Regions from separate parts of the Stenotrophomonas muris genome, predicted to be linked through region 1. Evidence: predicted binding sites of a transcription regulator. Region 1 holds the regulator's gene; each other region holds the start of a gene.
What was found. The regulator FliA, encoded in region 1, starts transcription of late flagellar genes. The targets are predictions, from matches to a motif close to TAAAGTTTNNCNNNCNNNGGCCGATAA.

Region 1 (3,269 bases):
CGGTGGGTAGCCTGTTCGGTCATCGCCACCACGTGGTCCAGACGTGCGCACGCATCGTCCAGTTCGCCGGCCTCGCTGGGCACGGTCGGCAGTTCGCCCAGGGCCTGCCCCAGCTCGCGGGCCAGCCGCGAGAGGCCACTCATCATCGGCTGCGTGCGCAGCGCGACCAGTCCGTCGATGCGTTGCCGCCAGGCGGCTTCGTCACCGGACTCCAGGGCATCCAGGGCTTCCTGCAGGCGCAGGGCGAGGGCGTTCTTGTCGACCGTGGTATCCATCAGGCGCTGGCCGCCAGGCGTTCGAAGATCTTGCCCAGCTTCTCTTCCAGCGTCTGCGCGGTGAACGGCTTGATGATGTAGCCGTTCACGCCGTTCTGGGCCGCTTCGATGATCTGCTCGCGCTTGGCTTCGGCGGTGACCATCAGCACCGGCAGGGTCTTCAGCTTGGCGTCGGCACGGATCGCCTTGAGCAGTTCGATGCCGGTCATCACCGGCATGTTCCAGTCGGTGACGACGAAATCGAAGGGCTGGCTCTGCAGCAGCGACAGCGCGGCATGCCCGTCCTCGGCTTCGGCGGTGTTGGTGAAGCCCAGATCGCCCAGCAGGTTCTTGACGATTCGACGCATGGTCGAGAAGTCGTCGACGATGAGGATGCGCATGTTCTTGTTCAAAGCAGAGTTCCTTTGTTGTTCATTCCGGGCGGCCGGGGGCAGTCGCCTCGGGGATGTTCATTCTTCCAGGCCGGCGTCGACGGCCTCGAAAATCTTCAGGCGGCCGCGCAGGCGCAGCACGGCCTGGCCATGGATCTGGCAGACCCGCGACTCGCTCACGCCGAGCACCGCGCCGATCTCCTTCAGGTTCAGCTCCTGCTCGTAGTACAGCGAGAGCACCAGCTGTTCGCGCTCGGGCAGGTGGCCGATGGCCTTGCCCAGCTCACGGCCGAACTCGCCGCGCTCCAGCACCTGTTGTGGAGTCGGGCCGCCCTGGGCGACAGTATCCAGTTCGCCCTGGTCTTCGATGCGCGACTCCAGGCTCAGCACCTGGCCACGTGCGGCGTCTTCCATCAGGCGCAGGTATTCGGGCAGCGGCATCTCCATCGCGGCGGCCACTTCGGTGGCGCTGGCGGCACGGCCCGTGCTCTGTTCCAGGCGGCGGATGGTGGCGGCGGCATCACGGGCACGGCGGTGCACCGAGCGCGGCACCCAGTCGCCACGGCGGATCTCGTCGATCATCGAGCCGCGGATGCGGATCGAGGCATAGGTCTCGAACGAGGCGCCCTGGTCGGCGTCGTAGCTGCGCGAGGCTTCGATCAGGCCCATCATGCCGGCCTGGATCAGATCATCGACTTCGACGCTGGCCGGCAGGCGCGCGGCCAGGTGGTGGGCGATGCGTCGCACCAGGTCCGAATGCTGGGCGATGACCTCGTTGGCCGCCGAGCGCTGGACTTCCCTGTACTGGTGGGCGGCGCCTTTCATGCGGCCACCCCACGCTGCTTGAGGATGCGTTCGAGGAAGAACTCGACGCCACCGCGCGGTTCGGTCGGTGCCTGCCAGCGCGCGGTGCGGCGTGCGATCTCGGTGATCGCCAGCGCCGACGGGCTGGATGGATAGGCCTTCACCACCGGCTGCTGGCGCTGCACCGACAGGCGCAGCCAGTCATCCTGCGGCACGCAGCCCAGGTAGTTCAGCGAGACATCGGCGAGGAACTTCTCGCAGACGCGGGTCAGCTTCTCGTACAGCACACGGCCCTCGTTCGGGTCGCGCACCATGTTGGCCACCACCTGGATGCGGTCCACGCCGCGCTCGCGCGACAGCACCTTGATCAGTGCGTAGGCGTCGGTGATCGAGGCTGGTTCGTCACAGACCACCACCACGGTGTCCTGCGCGGCCTGGCAGAAGGTCAGCACGCCGTCGGTGATGCCGGCGGCGGTATCGACCACCATGATGTCCAGCTCGCGTTCCAGTTCGGAGAACACGTTGACCAGGCCGACATGCTCGGCCGGGGCCAGCTCGGCCATGTGCCGGCGGCCGGAAGCGGCCGGGACCACCAGCACGCCGTTCGGGCCTTCGACGATGACGTCGTCCAGCGAGCAGCGGCCGGCCACCAGGTCGGCCAGCGTAAAGGTGGGGTTCAAGCCCAGGATCACGTCGATGTTGGCCAGGCCGAGGTCGGCGTCCAGCAGCAGCGTGCGCTTGCCCATGCCGGCCAGCGCCACCGCCAGGTTGGCGGACACATTCGTCTTGCCCACGCCGCCCTTGCCGCCGGTCACCGCGATGGTGCGCACAGGGCCGAGCGGCTCGCTGCGGGTGGCCGACAGCGGGAAGGTCTTGGTCAGCTTGGCGTACTCACGCGACGGCATGGTTCAACTCCGGGTTGCAGGGCATATCGGCCGCTCGGCGCAAATCTTCAAGGCGAAGTACAAGATTGGCTGCACTGGCCCGGTGCAGGTCCTCCGGGACGTCCTGGCCATCGGTCACCCAGGTGATCGGCAGGACGTGGTCCACGGCCACCGACAGGGCGTTGCCGAAGCGGCCGGTCTCGTCCAGCTTGCTCAGCACCAGGCCCTGCAGGTTGGCCGCACCGAAGCGGCGCACCACCTCGTCCATGTCGCCGAAGCTGGTGTTGGCCGGCAGCACCAGCAGGGTGCGCACCTGGCGCGCGGCGCGCAGCCACTGCAGCTGGGCGGCCAGGGCACGGTCGCGCGGGCCCAGGCCGGCGGTATCGATCAGCACCAGCTTGTAGTCCTTCAAGCGTTCCAGCAGCTGGTCCAGGTCGGTGCCGCTGTTGGCCTCGTGCACGGCGATGCCGAGCTGGCGGCCGTAGCCATACAGCTGTTCACGGGCGCCGATGCGGGTGGTGTCGGTGGTGACCAGGGCGACGTCACGCGGGGCGTGCTTCTCGGCGAAGCGCGAGGCCAGCTTGGCGATGGTGGTGGTCTTGCCGGCGCCGGTCGGGCCGACCAGCGCGATCACGCCGCCTTCTTCCAGCGGGTCGACCGGGGCGATCGGCAGCTTGCGCGAGATCAGCCCCAGCATCAGGCCGCGGCCACGATGGGCTTCGGTTTCCAGCGGGATCTGCATGGCCACGTCGCGGGCCAGCCCGGCGTCGAAACCGTACTCGTCCATCAGGTCCAGCGCGGTGGCGCGCACCGGGCTGCCACGCAGGCGCTCATCGGTGAAGCGGTTCATCTCGCGCTCGATCACCTGGCGCATGCCGGCCACTTCCTGGCGCAGCTGGCGGATCTCGGCGTCGTCCTGGGCAACCACGGTCAGC
Region 2 (3,269 bases), 1.9 Mb from region 1:
CCGCGACCGCCTGCTGGATCACGGTGAAACGGTCGGCCAGCACGCGGTGGCCGGGATGCGCCTGCGCCCAGGCGGCCAGCGGCTGGCGCACGCCGGCGGCGGCATCCAGGCGCTGCAGATCGAACAGGGTGATGGCAGCGGCCGACGTCTCGGCCCGCTCGATCATGGCGTGGCGCAGTTCGCGGCTGAGGAACAGGTCGTAGGCGGCGCCACGACCGACCGCGATGCGCAGACCATCGCGGTCCAGGTCGGCCACCTGCTGCGCAGGGCTGTCCTCGCGCACCAGGTAGGTGCCTTCGATCTCCACATAGGGGGCGCTGAAGGCGATGCGGTCGGCGCGCGCCGGATCGATGGCCAGGAAGGCCAGGTCCCAGGCATCCTTGCTGGCTGCAGCGACCACCGCGGCCGCAACGTCGTGGCAGGTGAAGCGTGCCTGCACGCCCATGCGCTGCGCCAATGCCGTGGCCAGTTCCAGTGACGGCCCGCGCGGTGATCGCGCGTCCCCCTGCGCCAGTACTGGATTGCCCAGGTTGATGGCCACGCGCAGGAAGCCCAGCGGTGCCAGCGCACCACGATGATCGGCCAGGGACATGCAGGACTCCGCGGGGAAAGGGCGGTCCAGCATGCCAGTACGGACCTGCAAGGCAGTGTCAGCATCCGGTTATCCTGCGGACATGAACCCCATCCTGCACGTCGAGATACCGGTCACTGACCTGGGCCGGGCCATCACGTTCTACCAGCACTGGCTGCAGGTGGCGGTGGACGAACCGATCCTGCTGCACGACTGCAGGATGGCCTACCTGCCGTTTGCCGATGAGGCCACCGGTGCCAGCATGGCGCTGGTGCGGGGGGCCGACTATCTGCCCTCCGTCCACGGTGCGCGCATCTACATCGGGGTTGATGACCTGGATGCCAGCCTCGAGCGTGCGCTGCAGGCCGGGGCCGAGCTGCGCTTCGGCCCGGCCGATGCCGGTGACTGGCGCGTGGCCGAGATCGCCGACAGCGAAGGCAATCGCATTGCGCTGCAGGCGCGCGTGGTTCTGTAGGGCCGAGCCCATGCTCGGCGGCTGTTGACCCAGCCGCCAACGCTCATCCGAGCATCGGCCCGGCTCTACACCGTGGCCGAGCGTGAGCGCTGCAGCCAGTCGTTGATCGCCGGGTCCAGCCGTGGGTCGTCCGGCAGCTGCATGCCGAAGCGCTGCTGCAACACCTCGCGCACGTCGCCCACATCGCGCAGCGGACGCTTGTCCGGTGCCTGGCCGGGACGGTACTCGGTGTAGTTGCCACTGCCGATGGTGCGTCGCCAGTCCGGCCCGGTCAGGGATGCGCGCAGCTGGCCGGGGAAACTGGAATCGGGATGGGTGCACACGTACCAGTTGCCCACGACGTTGTCGATCGGTGCCGGCGCGTGCAGGTCGAAGCGATACATTGCCCGCCAGCCATCGCCGGACTCGGCGGACAGCACGAAATCCCCCTCGCCGGGCAGGCGCTGCAACAGGAAGCGCTCGTGGGGCGTGGCCTGCGGCTGCGGATCATGCAGCCGCAGCGGCACGGTCGGGGTCAGGCTGCCGAAACCGGCATCCACCAGCCAGTCATCGCCGTCCACCTGCACGCGCAGCAGCAGGTGGGTGCGTGCGGTCAGTTCGCCGTCCTGGGCGGCCAGCAGCACGCGCGCGCTCAACGGCTGTGCATCGAAGCCCAGCGCCTGCAGCAGTGCCAGCAGGCCGCCGTTGAGTTCGAAGCAGTAGCCGCCACGACGGTCGTCGAGCAGCTTGCGCTGCACGCTGTCCAGGTCGATCGGTACTGCATCGCGCAGCAGGCAGCTGAGGGTTTCGAACGGAAGCAGTGCGTTGTGGCGCTGCTGCAGCAGGGTCAGGCCCGCCAGCGTCAGCGGTGGCGGTGCATCCAGCTGCAGGCGTTGCAGGTAGCGGGGGACATCGAGCGTCGTCATGCGCGCGCCGGGCGGGGGAGGGAGATCTACTGTGCTCTCCCAACCGGGGTTGAGGTCAAGCATTGCGCGGGTGTCATCCCCCCGTCGCCTGTGCCGGGTACAAAGGCCGCGTCCGCCAGCAATCGGTGGGAGTGAACCAGGAGCGCCCTAAAGTTGCGCCATTTCCCGCCGATACAGGTGCGTCCTTCCGCCTGGAGCCTGTCATGTCGGCCGTCGTCCCCCACCTCCGGTCCCTGCGCATGCGGCTTGCCGCACTGCGCTCGGCGTCCCCCGGCCTGCTGCTGTGGCTGCAGCCGCATCGGCTCAGTGTGGCCAGCAAGCTCAAGGCGACCCTGTGGGTCTGTGGGCTGGGCCTGATCGCGATCGCCGCCGTCTACGCCTGGACCGGCCATGCCAGCACGCAGGCGGCGCGCAGCCAGGCCAGCTACCAGCACGGCAGCGATCTGGCCGCGAGCGTGGCCACGCGGGTGGCCGAGGCGCGTCGTCTGCAGACCCAGTATGCACGTACTTTCGACGATGCCGACCGCGCGCAGCTGCTGGCGACGCAGAAGGCGCTCCAGGCCGATCTTCAGGCGCTGCGCGCGATGCCGATGGATCCCGGCCGGCGCGAGGCGCTGCAGGCACTGACCGAAGCCGCCGGCGCGTTCTCGCAGGGTGTGGCCGCCCTGTTCGAACGCGTCGATGAGATGGGTCGTGGCGATGCCGGCCTCGCCGCGCAATTGCAGCAGGCCGCCGACGCCCTGCAGGCGCAGGTGGATGCGTTGCAGCGGCCTTCGTTGGCGTTGTCCCTGCAGAAGATGCGCCGCCAGGAGGCACTGCTGCTGCTCGATGGCGACTCCACCCATGCCGACCGTGCGAGCGAAGAAAAGCTGCCGTTCGATCTCGCACTGGTGGGCCTGCCGACCGATGCGCAGGATGCCCTTCGTAACGGCATGGAGGCCTATCAGGCCGCATTGCTGGGCTATACCGCCGCCCGCGTGGGCCTGGATGTAGAGGCGCAATCGCTGCTGGATACCGCCGCCGGCGTGGCGCCGGCGCTGGCCGTCTTCCAGCAGGCCCAGGTGGCGGCGCTGGCCAAGGCACAGGCGCGCCAGCAGGCCGGCGCACGCACCATGAGCGTGCTGTTCGCGGTGACCCTGCTGCTGGTCGCCGGTGTGTTGATCACCAGCCTGGTGCTGGTGCTGCGTGCGGTGCGCCAGCCGATCCAGGACACCCTGCGTTTCGCCAGCGACATCGCCGACGACCGACTCGACACCACCCTGCGCGTCTACAACGCCAACGATGAAATCGGCCAGCTGGCGCAGCGCCTGGTCGACAT
Region 3 (3,269 bases), 1.8 Mb from region 1:
GGGTGGATGATGGCGGTCTCCTGGATGCTCGGCGCGCTGCTGGCGACGGCCTGCCCGGCGCAGGATGCGGTGCTGCAGGCGGCCGCCAGCGCCGTGCAGGCGCAGTACCTGGACGAGGCGGAGGCCGCCCGCATCGCCGATGCCCTGCGCAGCTGGTCGGCGCAGCAGCGGTATGCGGACAGCTGTTCGGATCCTGCTGCGTTCAGCGCACGCCTGAACCAGGACCTGGACATGTTCGATGGCCACTTCCACGTTGAGCGCGTGGACGCAGCTGCCGGCCAGGACGACTGGTTGATGGCCTGGCGTGCCGATGCCCGCAGCAATGGTGCCGGTGTGCGCGAGGTGCGGGTGCTGGAAGGCAACATTGGCTACCTGCGGTTGAGTACTTTTTACCCGCTGGATCTGGCGCGGCCGAAGTTCGCTGCGGCCTTCACGCTGCTGGCCGACACCGATGGCCTGGTGCTGGATCTGCGCCAGAACGGGGGAGGCGACGATGCAAGTGCCGACCTGCTGGTGCGCACGCTGCTGGACGCGAAGATCGGCGCGGTGCAGCAGCTGGACCAGCGTGGCCGGCGCACGCCGGTACCGCTGCCGCCTGCCAGCCTGCCTGTGTACCTGAAGCCGCTGGTGGTGCTGATCGACCGGCGTACCGGTTCGGCGGCCGAGTTCGTCGCCTATTCGCTGCAGGCCCTGGGCCGCGCGCGCATTGTCGGCACGCGCAGTGGCGGTGCCGCGCATATGTTTGGTGATCCTGTGCTGCTGCCCGATGGCTATCAGATCAGCATTCCCGACCGGCAACCGATCAATCTGCGCACCGGCGGCAACTGGGAAGGCACCGGCGTGAGGCCTGATGTGGCCGGCGGCGACGATCCGCTGTTCATCGCGCGGCAACTGCTGGCGCCTGCGAAGTCGTCAAGATGAACGCACGATTGCATGGCTGTCCTATCGCAGATGCGCGAATGCATGCCTAGAATCGAAGCATCCCGGTAGTTCCCGGGCGCTTCGAGTGAATGGACTCAATGAAGATTCTGTTGACCGGCAGTTCCGGGCGCATCGGGCGCGCGATCTTCGGTGCGTTGGCGGCCGCCCACGAAGTGGTGGGGCTGGACCGCAGCCCGTTCGCCACCACGCGCATCATTGCCGATGTCACCGATCGCCAGGCGGTCACGCGTGCGGTGCAGGGCGTGGACGCGGTCATCCATACCGCGGCCCTGCATGCTCCGCATGTCGGCCTGGTGCCGGACGCGGTATTCCAGCAGATCAACGTGGAGGCAACCGCGCACCTGCTGCAGGCCGCACGCGAAGCCGGCGCACGGCGTTTCGTGCTGACCAGCACCACCGCGCTGTACGGCCATGCCGTGGTAGCCGGTGGCTGCCGTTGGATCGATGAAGACACCGAGCCGCTGCCGCGCACGATCTACCACCGCACCAAGTTGCAGGCCGAGACCCTGGCTGAAGCTGCCGCCACGCCGGGCTTCAGCGTTCGCGTGCTGCGCATGGGCCGGTGCTTCCCGGAACCGCCCGAGCGCATGGCGATGTTCCGCCTGCATCGCGGCATCGACGCCCGCGATGTGGCCAGCGCACACGCTGCACTGCTGCTCGACGAAGGCGCCCGATTCGCCCGCTATCTCGCCTGCGCACCGACGCCGTTCCGGCGCGAGGACTGCCTGGAACTGGCCACCCACCCGCGCAGCGTGCTGGCCCGTCGCGCGCCGCAGCTGCTGGCCGAGTTCGAACGCCGTGGCTGGCCGCTGCCATTGAGCATCGACCGTGTCTACGACAGTGCCCGCCTGCGCAGTGAGCTGGGCTGGCAACCGTGCTTCGGGCCGGACGACGTGCTGCAGCAGTATGCCGTCGGCAGCATCGAGGTACTGCCGCGCGCGCAGTGGATCAAGGACCGCGTGGCCGAGTGAGGCCATCGCGACGGACGGGTGGCTGACCCGACCCTGAGCAGATTCAGGAATGTGCAGGCCGGTCGCCTCAACCTCGTTGGCGGGCGGCCGCTAACCCGGTGCGCTTCCAGCGCCGGGCCCGCCCGGCGGCCGGTGGCCTGCGCGACGGATCGCGCGCCTGCGCGGTGCCTTCGTGGTGCCGGTCGTCCTGAACTGCCTTGCGGACCCTCCCATGCCTTCTTCCCGTTCCGCCGCTGCCCGCCGCCCGGGCAGCATCGCCCACAAGCTGATGCTGGGCACCGCCGCGATCGCGCTGCTGTGCTTCGGCCTGACCGCGTTCCTGATCTACCGACAGGCCAGCGCCAGCCTTATCAGCGCCTCGCGCCAGACCATGACCAGCGAGGCGACCGCTGAGGCGCGCCAGGTGGCGGCCGATCTGGGCACCGCCTTTGCCAGCAACGATGCCATGGTTGAAGGCGTGCTGGCCCAGCGCGCCCGTGGTGACGTGCCCGACCGCGCCAGCCTGGCGGCGGTGCTGGGCGAGCAGCTGCGCGCCCATCCCGAATGGCTGGGCAAGAGCACCATGTGGGAGCCCGATGCCTTCGACGGCAAGGATGCCGAGTTCGTCAACACCGAGGCGCACGATGCCACCGGCCGCTACATGAGCTACTGGGCCTGGCAGGAGGGCAAGCCGCAGCAGTCGGTGATGACCGATTACACCGAGACCGCCAGCGGTTCCGGTGACTGGTACATGGTGCCCAGCCGCGACAAGCTGCCGAAAGTGAGCGAACCGTATGCCTATGACATCGCCGGGCAGCAGGTGCTGATGAGTACGCTGAGCACGCCGATCATCGAGAACGACAGGTTCCTCGGTGTGTTCACCGTCGACTTCTCGCTGGCAGCGTTGCAGAAGCACCTGGCCACGCTGCAGCCGATGGGGGCCGGCCGCGTCGAACTGCTGTCGCCGAAGGGCGTGGTGCTGGCCTCGGCCAATGCCGCCGAAATCGGCAAGCCTCGCAACGACGCACTGACCCGCAGCATGCTGGCCGAGATCGCCGCCGACCGCCCCTTCGAGGCCTTCAGCCCCGATGCGGCCGGCAACGTGCGCGTGTATGTGCCGCTGCGCGTGGGCGATGCCCCGCAGCGCTTCGCGCTGGGCGTGGTGATGCCGCATGCGGTGATCGTGGCCGAAGCGCGCCAGCTGCTGTGGCTGACCCTGCTGGTCGGCGTGATCGCCGCGCTGACCCTCAGCGCCGGTGTCTACATACTGCTGCGCCGCCTGGCGATCCGCCCGCTGGCCGAAGCGGTGCGCGTGGCCGGTGACGTCGCCGCCGGCAAGCTGGACAGCATCCTGCCTGCGCGCAGCAACGACGAAGT

Region 2: ACUVWL_RS19620 (methyl-accepting chemotaxis protein) is a predicted target of FliA. The motif match lies at 2,100-2,126, and genes of this name have one in related genera.
Region 3: ACUVWL_RS20080 (methyl-accepting chemotaxis protein) is a predicted target of FliA. The motif match lies at 1,981-2,007, and genes of this name have one in related genera.

What each region holds. Positions count from the first base shown of each region.
Region 1 is NZ_CP199879.1:1,597,515-1,600,783, reverse strand. It holds gene ACUVWL_RS07280 (protein phosphatase CheZ) at 1-275, opposite strand, end outside; gene cheY (chemotaxis response regulator CheY) at 275-667, opposite strand; gene ACUVWL_RS07270 (RNA polymerase sigma factor FliA) at 725-1,471, opposite strand; gene ACUVWL_RS07265 (MinD/ParA family ATP-binding protein) at 1,468-2,355, opposite strand; gene flhF (flagellar biosynthesis protein FlhF) at 2,342-3,269, opposite strand, start outside.
Region 2 is NZ_CP199879.1:4,225,757-4,229,025, forward strand. It holds gene ACUVWL_RS19605 (transporter substrate-binding domain-containing protein) at 1-592, opposite strand, end outside; gene ACUVWL_RS19610 (VOC family protein) at 675-1,046, shown strand; gene ACUVWL_RS19615 (arylamine N-acetyltransferase family protein) at 1,112-1,951, opposite strand; gene ACUVWL_RS19620 (methyl-accepting chemotaxis protein) at 2,155-3,269, shown strand, end outside.
Region 3 is NZ_CP199879.1:4,324,990-4,328,258, forward strand. It holds gene ACUVWL_RS20070 (S41 family peptidase) at 10-921, shown strand; gene ACUVWL_RS20075 (NAD-dependent epimerase/dehydratase family protein) at 1,020-1,913, shown strand; gene ACUVWL_RS20080 (methyl-accepting chemotaxis protein) at 2,125-3,269, shown strand, end outside.